Regions from separate parts of the Limimaricola variabilis genome, predicted to be linked through region 1. Evidence: riboswitches for the same ligand, from Rfam matches in the RefSeq annotation. Region 1 holds a riboswitch; the other holds the start of a gene.
The links. Region 1 has a riboswitch for cobalamin ahead of T8T21_RS10165 (CbtB domain-containing protein). Riboswitches for the same ligand answer to the same signal wherever they lie in the genome.
Positions count from the first base shown of each region.

Region 2: linked by a shared signal. The riboswitch ahead of T8T21_RS19795 (hypothetical protein) and the one ahead of T8T21_RS10165 (CbtB domain-containing protein) in region 1 are both predicted to bind cobalamin.

Region 1 covers NZ_CP139691.1:2,041,792-2,049,360, forward strand. Annotated here, with positions in the region: gene T8T21_RS10150 (lytic murein transglycosylase) at 1-1,124, shown strand, start outside; gene T8T21_RS10155 (glutaredoxin) at 1,217-1,954, shown strand; gene T8T21_RS10160 (chromosome segregation SMC family protein) at 2,296-5,751, opposite strand; cobalamin riboswitch at 5,903-6,124, shown strand; gene T8T21_RS10165 (CbtB domain-containing protein) at 6,159-6,329, shown strand; gene T8T21_RS10170 (CbtA family protein) at 6,340-7,026, shown strand; gene T8T21_RS10175 (DUF1636 family protein) at 7,023-7,352, opposite strand; gene cobW (cobalamin biosynthesis protein CobW) at 7,398-7,569, shown strand, end outside.
Region 2 covers NZ_CP139695.1:77,909-85,477, forward strand. Annotated here, with positions in the region: gene T8T21_RS19770 (TniQ family protein) at 1-1,339, opposite strand, end outside; one part of gene T8T21_RS19775 (IS3 family transposase) at 1,455-2,335, opposite strand; one part of gene T8T21_RS19775 (IS3 family transposase) at 2,335-2,608, opposite strand; gene T8T21_RS19780 (FecCD family ABC transporter permease) at 2,751-3,752, opposite strand; gene T8T21_RS19785 (ABC transporter substrate-binding protein) at 3,803-4,750, opposite strand; gene T8T21_RS19790 (ABC transporter ATP-binding protein) at 4,754-5,548, opposite strand; gene T8T21_RS19795 (hypothetical protein) at 5,545-5,823, opposite strand; cobalamin riboswitch at 5,933-6,151, opposite strand; gene T8T21_RS19800 (hypothetical protein) at 6,352-7,545, opposite strand; gene T8T21_RS19805 (NADH dehydrogenase ubiquinone Fe-S protein 4) at 7,542-7,569, opposite strand, start outside.

The DNA.
Region 1 (7,569 bases):
GCCCCAAGCCGCCATGCGGCGGCGATTTCGGCGCCTGGGTCGACGGGGTGAAGTCCGAGGCCGCCGCGCTGGGCCACGCCCCGCAGACGGTGAATGCCTTCTTCTCGAGCGTGCGCCCCGACGATGCCGTGCTGCGCGCCGACCGGGCGCAGGGCGTCTTCCAGCGCGACTTCATCGATTTCTCGCGCCGGCTGATCTCCGAGAACCGGATCGCGAACGGCCGCGCCAATGCCGACAAATACGACGCCGTCTTCGACCGGATCGAGGCAGATTATGGCGTGCCGCGCGGCGTGCTGCTGGCCTTCTGGGCCTTCGAGACCGATTACGGCGCGGTGCAAGGCGACTTCAACACCGCCAACGCGCTGGCGACGCTGGCGCATGACTGCCGCCGCCCCGAGCTGTTCCGCCCGCAGCTTCTCGCCGCGATCGAACTTTATGCCCAAGGCGGCATGGACCCCGCCACGACCACCGGCGCCTGGGCCGGGGAGATCGGGCAGGTGCAGATGCTGCCGGCCGACATTCTCGAAAACGGCATGGACGGCGATGGCGACGGCCGCGTCGACCTCAAGGGCTCGCCCTCGGACGCGCTGCTGTCGGGTGGCAAGATGCTGTCATCCCTGGGCTGGCGGCCGAACGAGCCGTGGCTGCAAGAAATCGCCCTGCCGCAGGGGATCGACCTGACGCTCACCGGGCTCGACCACAAGATGACCGTAGCCGAATGGAAGGCGCTCGGCGTTACCCCACGCTCGGGCGATCTCGGCGCCGACAGCCTGCCCGCCTCGGTGCTGCTGCCGATGGGACGCGGCGGTCCGGCCTTCCTCGCCTATCCGAATTTCGACGTCTATTTCGAATGGAACCAGAGCCTCGTCTACGTCACCACCGCCGCCTATTTCGCGACCCGGCTGGAGGGCGCACCGGTCTATGATGCGGGCAATCCCGCGCCGGGCCTCTCGGGCGAGGAGATGGTGCGCCTGCAGGAGCGCCTTCAGGCACGCGGCCATGACGTCGGCGGCGCAGATGGCATCCTCGGCGAGAAGACCCGCGAGGCGGTGCAGGCCGAACAGATCCGCCTCGGCCTACCGGCGGATGCCTGGCCGACGCGGGCTCTGCTCGACGCGTTGTGATCTCCTGAGATCCCCACAGCGCCCTCTCTGGATGGAACCCCGAGGGGGTATAGGTGCGTTGGCCGGTCAACCGCATGACGGAGGACCGGCCCATGAAGACCGCCCAACTCTATCGTATGTCGATGCCCAAGCATCAGTGCCCCTTTGGCCAGAAATCTCTCTGGCTGCTCAAGAAGAACGGCTATGCGGTCGAGGATCACGAACTCACCACGCGCGAGGCGACCGAAGCCTTCAAGCGCGAGCACGAGGTGAAGACCACGCCGCAGACCTTCATCGACGGCAAGCGGATCGGCGGCTACGACGACCTCAGGGCGCATTTTGACATGGCGCCCGCCAAGCCCGAGGGTACGACCTATCGCCCGGTGATCGCGATCTTCGGCATGGCCTTCGCCATCGCCGTGGCGATCACATGGGTGGCGCTCGGCACCTTCTTCACCGGCCAGACCATCGGCTGGTTCGTCTCGGTGGCGATGTGCCTTCTGGCGCTGCAGAAGCTGCAGGATGTCGAGGGGTTCTCGAACGGCTTTCTCAACTACGACCTGCTGGCGCAGAAATGGGTGCCCTATGCCTATATCTACCCCTGGGCCGAAGGGATCGCGGGGGTGCTGATGACGGCGCTGCTGCTGACCTGGTTCTCAGCGCCGCTGGCGCTCTTCATCGGTACGGTGGGCGCGATTTCGGTGATCAAGGCGGTCTATATCGACAAGCGCGAGTTGAAATGCGCCTGCGTCGGCGCCGACAGCAACGTGCCGCTGGGCTTCATCTCGCTGACCGAGAACGTGATGATGGCCGGGATGGGGCTCTGGATGCTGGTGATGCTGCTGGCCTGAGGCTTTACAATCCGTCAGGCGATGCACATTATGATGTCATACGGTAGTGATCGGTCGATGATATCTCATCCCTGATCTGGACCCCGCAGAGTTGCCGCTCTGCGGGGTTTCTCTTTGCCGGGCTTACTTCCCGACCCAGAGACGGACGACGCTCACCAGCAGTGTTGCCACCGCGACGACCACCATCCACTTACGGTAGCGGGCTTCGGTCAATACATATCACCTCCCCTCGCCGCGATGTGTCGCGGCAGGGGGAAGTCTTGCCAAATGCGGGTTATTTTCTCAAGCGTTCTCTTTGCGTTCCGCCATCACGAGATGCTTCGCTCCGGAAAGATTGCGCCTCAGGCGACCATCTGCTCGGCCTTGCGCAGATCGACCGAAACCAGCTGGCTCACCCCCTGCTCGCCCATGGTGACGCCATAGAGACGGTCCATCCGGGCCATCGTCACCGCGTGGTGGGTGATGATCAGGAACCGCGTGTCGGTGCGGCGGGTCATCTCGTCCAGCAGATCGCAGAAACGGGTCACGTTGGCGTCGTCGAGCGGCGCGTCGACCTCATCGAGCACGCAGATCGGCGCCGGGTTGGCGAGGAACACCGCGAAGATGAGCGCCAGCGCGGTCAGCGTCTGTTCGCCGCCCGACAGCAGCGAGAGCACGCTGAGCTTCTTGCCCGGCGGCTGGCACAGGATCTCGAGCCCGGCCTCGAGCGGGTCGTCGCTCTCGACCAAGGTGAGCCGCGCTTCTCCGCCGCCGAAGAGATGGGTGAACAGCGTGCCGAAATTCTCGTTCACCTGGTCAAAGGCCGCGAGAAGGCGCTCGCGCCCTTCTCGGTTGAGGCTGCCGATGCCTTGGCGCAGCGTGCGGATCGCCTCTTCGAGATCGGCCTTTTCGCTGACCAGCCCGTCATGCTCGGCGCGGATCGCCTCGGCATCCTCTTCGGCGCGCAGGTTGACCGAGCCCAGCGCATCACGTTGGCGCCGCAGCTGCGCGACCTTGGCCTCGACCTCCTCGGCGGGCGGCGGCGCGAGCGCGCCGATCTCCAGCGTCTCAAACAGCGCCTCGGGGGTAGTTTCCAACGTCTCGGTGATCCGCTCGGCAGCCTGGGTCACCGCCTGCCGCGCGGCCTCGGCCCGCGCCTCGGAGGCGGCGCGGCGCTCGCGCGCTTCCGACGCGGCGCGTTCGGCCGCCCGCTCGGCGGCCTGTGCATCGGCCAGCGCGCCCTCGGCCGCGCGCAGCGCCTCGGTGGCGGCGTCGCGGCGCGCTTCGGCCTGCGCGATGTCGGCGTCGAGCTTGCGGCGTTCGGCGAAGATCGCATCCGGCCGGGCACTGGCGCGCTCCAGTTCGGCCTCGGTCTCGGACCGCCGCGCGGTCAGCTCGGCCATCCGGCCGCGCGCCGTCTCGGCCCGCTGGCGCCAGCCGTCGAGCTCGCGCGCCACTGCCTCGGCGCGGCGCGTCCGCGCCTCGCCGGTCCGACGGATCTCGTCCGCCTCGGAACGGCGGGTGATCATGGTGATCCGCGCGGCCTCGACGAGCTGGCGCCCCTGCTCGACCCGCGCCCGCGCGGCGTCGAGATCGTCGAGATCGCGCAACCCGGCCTCGGCCTCGACCAGCGCCTCGCGCCCTGCCCGACCCTCAGCCTCGTGGCGCGCCATCGCCTCGGCGGCGGCGTCGCGGCGGGATTCGGCCCGGCCTTTCTCCCCCTCGGCACGGCTGAGCGCGCGCGCGGCTTCCGACAGTGCGGTCTCGGCGGCGCGGCGCGCGGCGCGGGCGGCGGCATCGGTCTCGCGGGCCTGTTCGAGCGCGGCCGCGGCGTCGGCATGGGCGTCGACCAGCTCCTCGAGCCGGGCCTCGACCACCTCCAACTCGCCGCGCAGTGCCGCCAGCCGGTTCATCTGCTCCAGCCTCAGCGCCGCCGCCGAGGGGGCATCCTCGGCCCCGGCGCGATAGCCGTCCCAGCGCCACAGGTCGCCTTCGCGGCTTACCAGCCGCTGACCGGGCTTCAGGCGGCCCTGCAGCGCCGCGCCTTCGTCGCGCGTCACCACGCCGACCTGCGCGAGCCTGCGGCCCAGAAGTCCCGGGGCGTGCACGGCGTGCGCCAGCGGCGCGGTGCCCTCGGGCAGCGGCTGATCGGCGTCGTAGCCGGGCAGCTCGGCCCAACCGGTCGCGCCGCGTGCATCCACCACCGGTGCCTTCAGCTCGTCGCCCAGCGCCGCGCCCAGCGCCTTCTCGAAGCCCGGCTCGACCTTGAGCATGTCCAGAAGCTGCGTGCCCTCGCTGCCGCTGCGCTCGACCAGCCGGGCGAGACCGGCAACCTCGGCGCGCAGCGCCTTGGCCTCGCCTTCGACGCCAGAACGCGCAGCACGCGTCTCCGCCTCGGCCGATTGTGCCTCGGCGCGGGCGGTCTCGGCTTGGGCAAGGTCGCGCTCGGCGGCCTCGGCAGCCTCTCTCGCGGCCCGCTCCGCCTCGGCGGCCCGGCCCAGCGCCGCACCGGCCTGCGTCGCCGCCGTGCCGGCCTGATCGAGCTGCGCCTTGGCCTCGCTTGCGGCTTCGGCACTCTTGGCGATGCGCGCGCGGGCCTCGGCCACCATGCGCTGCGCCGACTGGTGCCGGGCCGAAAGCCGGGCGGTGTCCTCGGTGCGCTGGCCCTGGGCGCGCTCCGCCTCGGACAGGATCTCGCCCGCCTCAAGCGCGGCCTCCTCGGCTTGGGCGAGCCGCGCCTCGTGGCCCTGGCCGGCCTGCGCCAGCTCGGCGGCCTCGGCCTCCAGCGCGCCCATCGTCTCGCCGGCGTCACGGTCGAGCACGCCTTCGCGCTCCATGTCGCGGTCGATCTGTTCGATCCGCGCGCCGAGCGCGCGGATCGCGCCGCGCGCGCGCTTTTCCTGGTCGAGCAGCCGGTCGCGTTCGGCCTCCTGGCGGTTCAGGACGGCATTGGCCACCGTCGCCTCCTCGCGCAGCGGCGGCAGCGCCGCCTCGGCTTCGGCACGCACAGCGACCGACTTGCCCGCCTGGGCATCGGCGCGGGCGGCGGCCTGTGCGAGCTCGCGCAGTTCCTCCTCGGCGGCGCGGCGCATCGTCTCGGAGGCGTTCCAGCGCAACCAGAGCAGCAGCCCCTCGGCCGCGCGCAGCGCCGTGCCGATCTCGCGGTAGCGTGCCGCCGTGCGGGCCTGCCGCGCCAGGGTCGCGAGCTGCGCCGCCTGGCTTTCGACGACGTCGTCGACGCGGGCGAGGTTCGCCTCGGCGCCGCGCAGCTTCAGCTCGGCCTCGTGACGGCGCTGGTAGAGACCGGAGATGCCCGCCGCCTCTTCGAGGATGCGGCGCCTGGCCGTCGGCTTGGCATTGATCAGTTCGGCGATCTGCCCCTGCCGGACCAGCGCCGGCGACTGCGAACCGGTCGAAGCGTCGGCGAAGAGCATCTGCACGTCGCGGGCGCGCACTTCCTTGCCGTTGAGCCGGTAGGCCGACCCGATGTCGCGGGTGATCCGGCGCACGATCTCGAGCGTGTCGGCATCGTTGAAGGCGGCCGGTGCCAACCGCTCGGCATTGTCGATCGAGAGCGTGACCTCGGCATGGTTGCGCGCGGGCCGGGTGGCGGCACCGGCAAAGATCACGTCCTCCATGCCGCCCCCGCGCATCGCGGTGGGGCGGTTCTCGCCCATCACCCAGCGCAGCGCCTCCAGCAGGTTCGACTTGCCGCAGCCATTCGGACCGACCACGCCGGTGAGCCCGTCATCGATCACCAGATCGGTCGGGTCGACGAAGCTCTTGAAGCCGTTCAGCCGCAGCCGGGAGAATCGCATGACGCCGCCCTCATTCGCGCTCGTGGTCGCGGCGCTATGCGGGAAAGGCGGCCGCGAAGTCAACGCGCGCGGCCCTTGGCGCGCAGGGTTCCGCCGCGTTTGCCCCGGCGAAGGCCCTCACCTTGACGCTTGACGCGACGGGGTGCGGGCGCGCAAAACGGGGGAGCAAGGTTCCCCGATGCGGCGCGAAGCGCCCGAGGGGAGGAAATCGGGAATGCGGAAGGGGCCGATCCAGTCAGGAGGCCCCCTGCCGCAGCCGCCCCCGCGACTGTGAGCGGTGAGCGTCCCTCCGTAGCCACTGGGCAAAGCCCGGGAAGGTGGAGGGATGCCGCGACCCGCGAGCCAGGAGACCGGCCTGCATGACGAAACCCATGACCCCGTCGGGTGGACGGGACAGGAGATTTGATATGACGACCAAGACCATCGCTTCCTCGGGCGCGCTTTCCGACATCGCCACCATCGCCTTTGCTGCCGTGCTCGGCCTCGGGCTGATCTTCGCCGCGGGCTTCAGCCACGCCGGCGGCATGCATGACGTGGCCCATGATTCGCGCCACGCCACCGGCTTCCCCTGCCACTGATCGCATCGACATGCTGAAACAGATCGGGGCCAGCGCGTTGTTCGCTGGCCTGGCCGCAGGCGTGCTCGCCGCACTTCTGCAGCTGTGGTTCGTCGTGCCCCTCCTGCTGGAAGCCGAACTCTACGAGACCGGCGCGCGGGCGCATTTCACCGATGGCTATGTCGGCTCCGACGCAGGCGCGCCGCCGCTGGGCGACGCGCTCGGGCGGCACATGGGCACGCTCGCCATCAACATCGTGGGCTGGATCGGCTTCGGCTTCGTGCTAGCGGCAGGCTTCGCGCTCGCGGCCCGGCGAGGTGTCGCGGTCGATGCGCGGCGCGGCCTCTTGTGGGGGCTGGGCGGTTTCACGGCCGTGGCGCTGGCGCCGAGCTTCGGGCTGCCGCCCGAGCTTCCCGGCACCGTCGCCGCCGAGATCACCGAGCGCCAGACCTGGTGGGCCTTCACCGTGGTCGCGACGGCGCTGGGGCTCGCCCTGATGGCCTTTGGCCGTGGCACTGCCTGGCTCGCGGGCGGGATCGCGTTGATCGCCGCGCCGCATCTGATCGGCGCGCCGCATCTCGATCGATACTTCGGCGCCGCCGCGCCGGAACTGGCAGCGCTGTTCTCGACCCGCGCGCTGGGCGTCTCGGCGGCCGCATGGGCCTTTCTCGGGCTGGCGGCCGGTTGGATCTGGTCGCGCGAGGCGCAGCGGGCCTAGCCCGGGATGCGCCCGATCAGGCAATGTCGGAGCTGCCCCAGCGGCCGCGCATCCGCGATGTCGCCGGACTCGGTCTCGGCATAGAGATCGGCAAGCTTTCGGATCTCGGCCGCCTGCGTGGCCGGATCCACCCCCGCGAAGAGATAGGCCGTCTTGCCATGGCCCCGGATCGACAGGGCGACGGGCGAATGGCAGACATTCAGGCAATCGACGAGCCGCAGCTCGACCCCCTCGCGCAGCCCGACGCGCACCGCATCGGCCAGAGCCCCTCCGCTGGGCGCCATGCCCGGCGCGGCGCAGGTCGCGCAGATCGTGATGCGGTCCATGTCCACCCCCGGCGTCGTCACGCCGACCAGTAACGGAAGAACCCGATGCCCGCCAAGATCCCCGCTACCGTCGTCACCGGCTTTCTCGGCGCCGGAAAGACCACACTGATCCGTCATCTACTCGAGAACGCCAAGGGCAAGCGCATCGCGCTCGTGATCAATGAGTTCGGCGATCTCGGCGTCGATGGCGGCATCCTCAAGGGATGCGGCATCGAGA
Region 2 (7,569 bases), on a different replicon from region 1:
TCGCCGTTCGAACTTCGGCCGGATCGACGAGGATAGCGGCATAGCCTTCCTCACCCTGAAGTCGCATGACGTGCTGAAGGAAGCCACCGAGCACGAGATGCACGATTTCTATGCACGTCAATTTTGCCTTCTCAGAAGCTTTCGAAATCGGGACCATCTGTTCCGGTGCCTTGTCCATGGGCCGTGCGGAACTGCGCAGGGCAGTCAGGAACCTGTCGATATCTTGGTTGGCGATGGCCTTCCGGGTTCGCCCGGGGGCTTGGAACCGGCCATCCGCGATCGGATCGAGCATACCCTCGTCGACGAGTTGTCCGGCCTGTGGGCGGCTGCAATTCAACGCCGTTGGTAGCGATTTCATCTTTGTCGAGCGCTGGATTGAAGACGCGACACGCCGTCCGGCAGCGGCATCAAATACGCAATAGGGGGCGCCATTCTTTGCGGCCGGGACGAGCCCGTGGGCAGCAAGGACGTTTCGCAGCGTCCGCGGATTGAGGCCTGTCTCCGCTTTGAGCGACTCCACGCTGTGAAGCCGACGCTCCTTCAGCGTTTCGCCCAGGATCGTCGTGCCAGCAGCGATCTCCATTTCCGCGAAGATATGCTCCCGCATGATGCGCCGGATGTCGCCCGGATCTTTTGTATTCTTTGGCGACGCCAGCCACCTGTAGGGCGCTCCAAGGACATTCCCACGATCAGGTTTACCCCCTTGTTGGAGAAAGTCGGCCTGAACGTTGCGGAGCGCTTCCCGTATGCCCTCTTCTCCTTTTGCAGTGACTTCGTATCCGGCGCGGCCAGCCGCGTCCCATTGGCTCTCGACGAGATCACCGGACGTTGCTTTTGGTCCGAATTCGAGAAGCACTCCGAGTTTCTCGGTGGTGCGAACAGCTTGTTCGAGCGTCTGACTGTCGAGCCACGACGGACCCGGCGCTCCTTCAAGGCGCGCGACGACATAATTTTGCAATGGCGACGGAGATCTCAGCGCAGCCCCGTCTACCAGCTCATCCAGGGCATCGGCGCGCTCCGGCACCCGCAGGGCCAGCTGGTGAAACGAGTCGTCCCACGCAACCTTCTTTCGACGAACAAGCTCAAGGCCATGCACCGGACAGGTTCGAAAAGGTCGAAGCGTCCAGAGAAGTCGGCCTTTTCGGACCAGGGCAGGATCGCCGCCGAGTTTATCATCCTCGCGCAGACATGCCGGACAGAAGACTGTGTAAGGGCTGGCGAAGAATTCTGCGCTGAGTAGGTTCCCGCGGAGATCGAACCAACGGTTTCCAAGGCTTTGAGCCGAGTTGCGCCGAAGATCAGCCACGTCGACGCCCGCAACGGTGGCCAGACGTTCCAAGGCATGATCCTTGCAGCCCAACAACTTACCACCCTTTATTTCGATGTCGCGAAGAAAAGGGCCGAGCGAGGTGCCTTGAGGTGCTCCCCGATCCTTGGACAGGATCTGGCGCCTTCTAAGCTACTCTTAGCTCCTGCTGATCGGGTTGTATGGTGGGGTTTCTCTGCCAGTAGACCACTGCTGGCGGCTGGCCGCCATGGGCGGAATGCGGGCGCTTTCGATTGTAGAAATCGATCCAGTTCCTGAGCCCCGCCCGCGCCTCCGAGCCGGTCTCCCAGGCGTGCAGGTAGACGCACTCGTATTTCAGGGTGCGCCAAAGCCGCTCGATGAAGATGTTGTCGAGGTAGCGTCCCTTTCCGTCCATTGAGATGCGGACGCCGGCGCGTCTGAGCACGTCGGTCCAGGCGAAGGACGTGAACTGGCTGCCCTGATCGGTATTCATGATCTCGGGTAAGCCGAACCGCTGGATCGCTTCGGTCAGCGCCTCGACGCAGAACTCGGCCTCCATCGTGTTGGACAGGCGCCAGGCTAGCACTTTCCGGGTGTGCCAATCCATGATCGCCACGAGATAAAGGAAGCCGCGCCGCATGGGGAGATAGGTGATGTCGGCGCACCAGACTTGGTTGGGCCGCTCCACGCGCACTCCCCTCAGCAGGTAGGGGTATCGCTTGTGCCCCTTGGCAGGCTTGCTGGTATTAGGCTTCTGGTAGATCGGCATGAGGCCCATGAGCCGCATCAGCCGCCGCACCCGCTTGTCGTTCACTGCGTGGTCCTCGTTGCGCAGATGCCGGGCCATCTGCCGCACGCCGTAGAACGGCGTTTCGAGAAATTGTTCGTCGATCAGCCGCATGAGGTCGAGGTTCAGCTCGGTCTCGCCGGCTGGCCGGTAGTAGAACGACGACCGCGAGAGCGACAGCAGCCGGCACTGCCGCCCCACGGACAGGGTCGGATGGTCTCGCTCGATCATGCCGCGCCTCACGTCCCGCCCCAAGGCTTGAGCTTTCTGGACAAAAAATCGTTGGCGACCGCCAGCTCACCAATCTTGGCATGCAGCTCCTTCACCTGCGACTCGTCGACTTCGGGCGTCTTCTTTCCGCCCCGCTCAAAGACCCCTGAAGCGCCCTCGAGCAGAGCCCGCTTCCACTGATGGATCAGCGTGGGATGCACCCCAAACCGGCTCGCCAGCTCGGCGGCCGTTTGTTCGCCCTTCAAAGCTTCCAACGCGACCTTGGCCTTGAAAGCAGGCGCGTGCTGCTTGCGTTTCGACATCTCTGATCTCCTCGTCGGTGAAGATCAGCAGACAGCAGATCGTAGCTTACGTCAGTGCCCTGAAATCGGGGAGCACCTCACTCTCGCTGGCGCCGAGGCTCTGGGTGGTTTGTCGGACGCTGGTTCTCCTCTCGCTGGGTGTCTACCGCCGAGCAAGGAGCCATACGAAAAAGAGCCCCCCGACAAGGCCCGTCACCACGCCGATCGGGAGGTCCTGCGGCGCCATCACCGTTCTGGCGAACAGGTCGCACCAGATCAGGAACACCGCGCCGAGCAGAGCCGAAAGCGGCAAGACGCGGGCCTGGCTGCCGCCCACGACCATACGGGCGACATGCGGGATCATCAGTCCGACGAAGCCGATCACCCCGGAGAACGCCACCATGACCCCGGTCAGCAGGGCGCCCGCGACAAACACCTCGAGCCGGAACCGCGACACCGCGATACCCAGGGTCGCGGCGGTCTCGTCCCCGATCGTCATGGCGTCGAGATCCTGCGCCCTGAGCCAAAGCCACGGGCCGCAGAGCGCGAGCACGAGGGCGGGGAAAGCCAGATGCGACCATTGCGCCAGACCAAGACCGCCCAGCATCCAGAACAGCGCGGTGTGCGAGGCGCGCGGATCGCCGAGGAAGATCATCGCGTTGGCCCCGGCCATCACGATGAAGGACACCGCCACTCCGGCGAGCACCAGCCGTTCTGCCGAGGCCGCGTCCGCGAGACGTGCCACGCCGAGCACCAACGCCATCGCACCGAGGGCGCCGGCGAAGGCGAAGATCGGCACGGTGGCAAGGCCGAGGATCATCCCGGTGTGCAGCAGCGCGGTGATCGCGCCGAAGGCCCCGCCGGAGGAGATGCCGAGCAAATGCGGGTCCGCCAGCGCGTTTCGCGTGACGGCCTGCAAGACCGCGCCCACCAGCGCCAGCCCCGCACCCACAAGCCCGGCAAGGATCGCCCGCGGCATTCTCAAGTCCCAGACGATGGCCTCGTGACCAGCCGGCCAAGTGACCTGGACCAGGCCCGGCATGAGTTGGTTCGCGATGACACCCCAGACCGTCCGGGCCCCAACGGACACCGCGCCGACACCCACGGCGAAAGTGAAGGAGAGCCCGAGCGCCAGAACCGCAAGCCCGAGCGCGGCCGGAAACATACGCGCCCGCCGGGCCGGAGCCCGGCCTGCGATCGACAGGGAGATATCCGTCATCCCCCCGCCTCGGCGAAGGCCCGGGCCAGCACGCCCACCGCCTCGATGTTGCGCGGGCCCGGCGTGGCAGCCACATAGTCGAGGGTGACGAAATTGTCCTCACGCACGGCGGTCATGCCCGCGAAGGCCGGGTTCGATATCAGGAATTCGCGCTTCTGGGCGGCGGTGACCTCGCCGTAATCGACGATCAGGATCATCTCCGGATCGCGCGCGATCACCTCCTCCCAACCGACCGTCGCCCAGCTCTTCTCGAAATCGTCCACGACGTTGACGCCGCCCGCCGCTTCGATGAGCGCGGTGGGCATGGCGTAGCGCCCGGCCGTGAACGGCGTGTCCTCGCCGCTGTCATAGACGAAGACGCGAAGCGGCCTGGCGCCGTTCCCGGCAGCGTCCTTCTGCCGGGCGAGATCCTCGCGCCAGTCGGCTACCAGCCCCTCGGCCCGCTCCGCGACGCCAAAAATCGTCCCGAGGTTGCGAATGTCGGTATAGAGATCCTCGAAGCTCGCCTTGGGCTTCTCCATCACATGCGCGCAGCTCTCGGCGAGTTCGTAGACCGCGATGTCGAAAGGCGCGAGCGTGTCGGGCGTCACTTCGCCGCCGACATTCATGCCGTAGTTCCAGCCGGCAAAGTAGAAGTCGGCATTTGCCCCCAGCAGCACCTCGCGGCCAGGATATTGCGGCGATAGTTCCGGCAGCGTCTCGACATCGGCGCGCAGCCGCTCGTCGAGGGTCTTCCATCCGGAGACACCGGTGTAGCCGACCATGTGATCGCGCAGTCCGAGCGCCAGCATCATCTCGGTCAGGTTGACATCATTCGACACCGCGCGCTCCGGCGCGGCTTCGAAGGTGATCTCCCGGTCGCAGCTCTGCACGGTCACGGGGAAGGCCTGAGCCGCGGCAGGGGCGGCCAGGAGAAAGGCGACAGGAAGGATTCGGAAAGTCATGGGTCAGTAGGTCCGTTCAGAGGCGGCGAGCGAGTAGGTGAAGCGGGTGCGCCCCGAGGGTTCGAGGCGTTCGCGGCGGGCGGTAACGGAAAAAGCGTGGGCCACGGTCGCCGCATCGAGTGCGACATCCGGCGTCCCATGCGCGATTATCTGACCGCGCGAGAGCACCAGCACCTCATCGCAAAGATCGAAAGCGAGGTTCAGGTCGTGCAGGCTGGTGACGATGGTGACATCGAGGCCACGCAGCATCTCCAGCACCTCAAGCTGGTGGCGGATATCGAGATGGTTGGTGGGCTCGTCGAGGATGAGCACCTGCGGCTCCTGCACCAGCGCGCGCGCTACCATCGCGCGCTGTTTTTCTCCGCCAGACAGCGTGCCGAGACGGCGCTCGGCCAGCCCAGCAAGGTCGAGCCGGTGCAGCGCCGCTTCGACGATTCCGGCCTCGCGTGTGCCGGGACCCGAAAGGCCGCGGCGATGCGGCACCCGTCCCAGTCCCGCGATCTCACGCACACTCAGCGCGAAATCCGTCGGTTGCTCTTGGAGCACAGCGGCGACCCGGCGCGCAGCGGCCCGAGGCGTCATGCGCCACAGATCTTCGCCACCGATATGAACCTTTCCGCCATGGGGCCGATGAAACCGGTAGAGCAGCCGCAGCAGCGTCGACTTGCCGGCGCCGTTGGCGCCGACGATGCCCAGCGTCCGACCGGCGGCCAGCTCGAAGCTCACGCCCTTGAGGATCGCCGGCCCATGACGCGGCCCCCAGCTCAGATCGCTGGCGGAGATGGACGCGGCGGTCATTGCCGAACCCGCAGAGCGGCGTGGGTCACGCGGGGCGGGAACACCACCTCGGGTTCAATCCGGAGCGACACGCGGCCGCGCCGTGCGCGCCAGACGACCCGCCGGCCGCAGCCGTCGAGCCGCGTCGTTCCGGTCAGCTCGAAGCCGGGACCGGCGGCCACGGCAGCGAGGTCGACGGCCCGCCCGAGTTGTCTCGACAGTCTATGGGCGCAGCAACAGCTTGCTCGCGAGGTCGCGCCCGCTTTGCAGGTGGTGTTCGATCTGGTCCGGTCCATGCAGCCCTCCGCGCATTCGCGGGGCTTGCGCACAGAGGGACCGGCGATTTCGGTGCGGCAGTTGCCGACGAGCCATCATGGCCTCCTGTCCGGGACACCCCGCCCGGGTTGAGTGACATCAGCGATGGCAGGTCTCCTGACTTGCGGGTCTACGCTTTTCCGAACCTTCCCGGGCTGTGGAACCCAGTGGTCTTCTCGGAAACGCTCGCCGCTCACAGTTGCGGGGGCAGTCACGGATTCGGCGCCTGTTGGCTACACCTCACCGTATTCCCTTTTCATCCCGCGTCGCCCTCAAGGGCCAACGGGAACCATCACCGCAAAGGGATGGCACGCTTTTCCCCTCGAAGGCAATGTCCAATCACGTGCCGGGGGCATCGAAGGCAGGTGATCTTGGAGGAGCGCGTATGCCTGCAATCGGGAGGGTCCGGGTTCTCGGCTTAGGCTGTCCTTGCCCAAGCCGCTAAGCCTCTGACCAAATTCGGAATGCGGTGGAGGAGCGATGTCTGTTTGCCACTGACTGACGGACTGTCAGCCTGCGAATGGCATGCCAAGAAAGGCGATGAGAACTCCAAGCACACCAAGTGCTGCGAAGCCTGTAGCGCCGGCGACGCGGCCAGAAATCCAGTAGCCGGCCGCCGCTACCGCGCTTTGCAGCGCGTAATATCCAGCGAAAGCCCGAGAGGCGATGGTGATGATCTCGAAAACATTCGCAGACCATGTCAGAACGAGACTGATGCCGGCCAGAAGAACGTAGCCGGTTCGCGGGGCGATCTTGCCGCCCGTGAGTTCGTGCAGAAGGCCGCCCGAGCCGGCCGTGTCGGCCACTGCCGCACTGAACTGGGCGGCCAATGCGGCACTTACCAGAAGTGCCGGAAGCACTGGCGCAACCAATTCCATGAGCGAGATGATGGCCGTCTCCCTTTGCGGGATCGTTCCCGCGGGGAAAAGAAAGCTCAGAAGAAGGATGTAGACCATATAGATGCCGGCGGAGACCCACTGCGCGCGGCTCATGGAGGCGATCCGGGTCTGTGGATCATAGTCCTCGCCAAGGTAGCGGGACGTTTCGAAGCCTTGGACCGTAACCAGTAGCCCGAAGATCAGCCACACCGCGTTCCAGCCAGTAGTTTGGATCGGGTTCAAGATTAAATCGCCCGCGGCGAAGCGATCACCGAAATGGATGCCGAGGCCGAGTAGGAGGCCGGCGATGATGGCGAGCTTGAGAGACACGGAAATCTTTTCCAGCCCCTCGAGCGCGGAAAAGCCCCGCGTCCAACCTATGAATGCGATGAAGAGCAACGCGGCAGTGGCAACTATCCGGGCCGTGGCCGGATCGTCATGCGCCGTAAGGCTGACGGAAAAAGCACCCAGCAGGTTCAGGTAGTAGGCGACTGAAACTGCGTAGGCCGTCGCCAGAACCCATGAGGCCGCGCGGTCCAGAACTCGTTCCGCCACGGAGCGCTCTCCGACCTCCGCAATCCGAGCGATATTACGGCGGATGGCCGCCCCGAACAGAATTGCCACTGTGCAAAGCGCCGCCATTGCGATCGGAGCCAGATACCCGAAGCTGGCATCGAGGATCGGACCGATCACGAGAAACCCGCTGCCGATTATCGAAGCGAGGGGTGTCACGGTAGCGCGCCACCCCTTCGAATCGCTAAGACGCGGATGGAAGAGGATGGCCGCGACCAGGCCAGTCGTGGCGATGATCGCGGCGTTGTTCATCCGCTGCCGGCGGGGTCGCGTTTG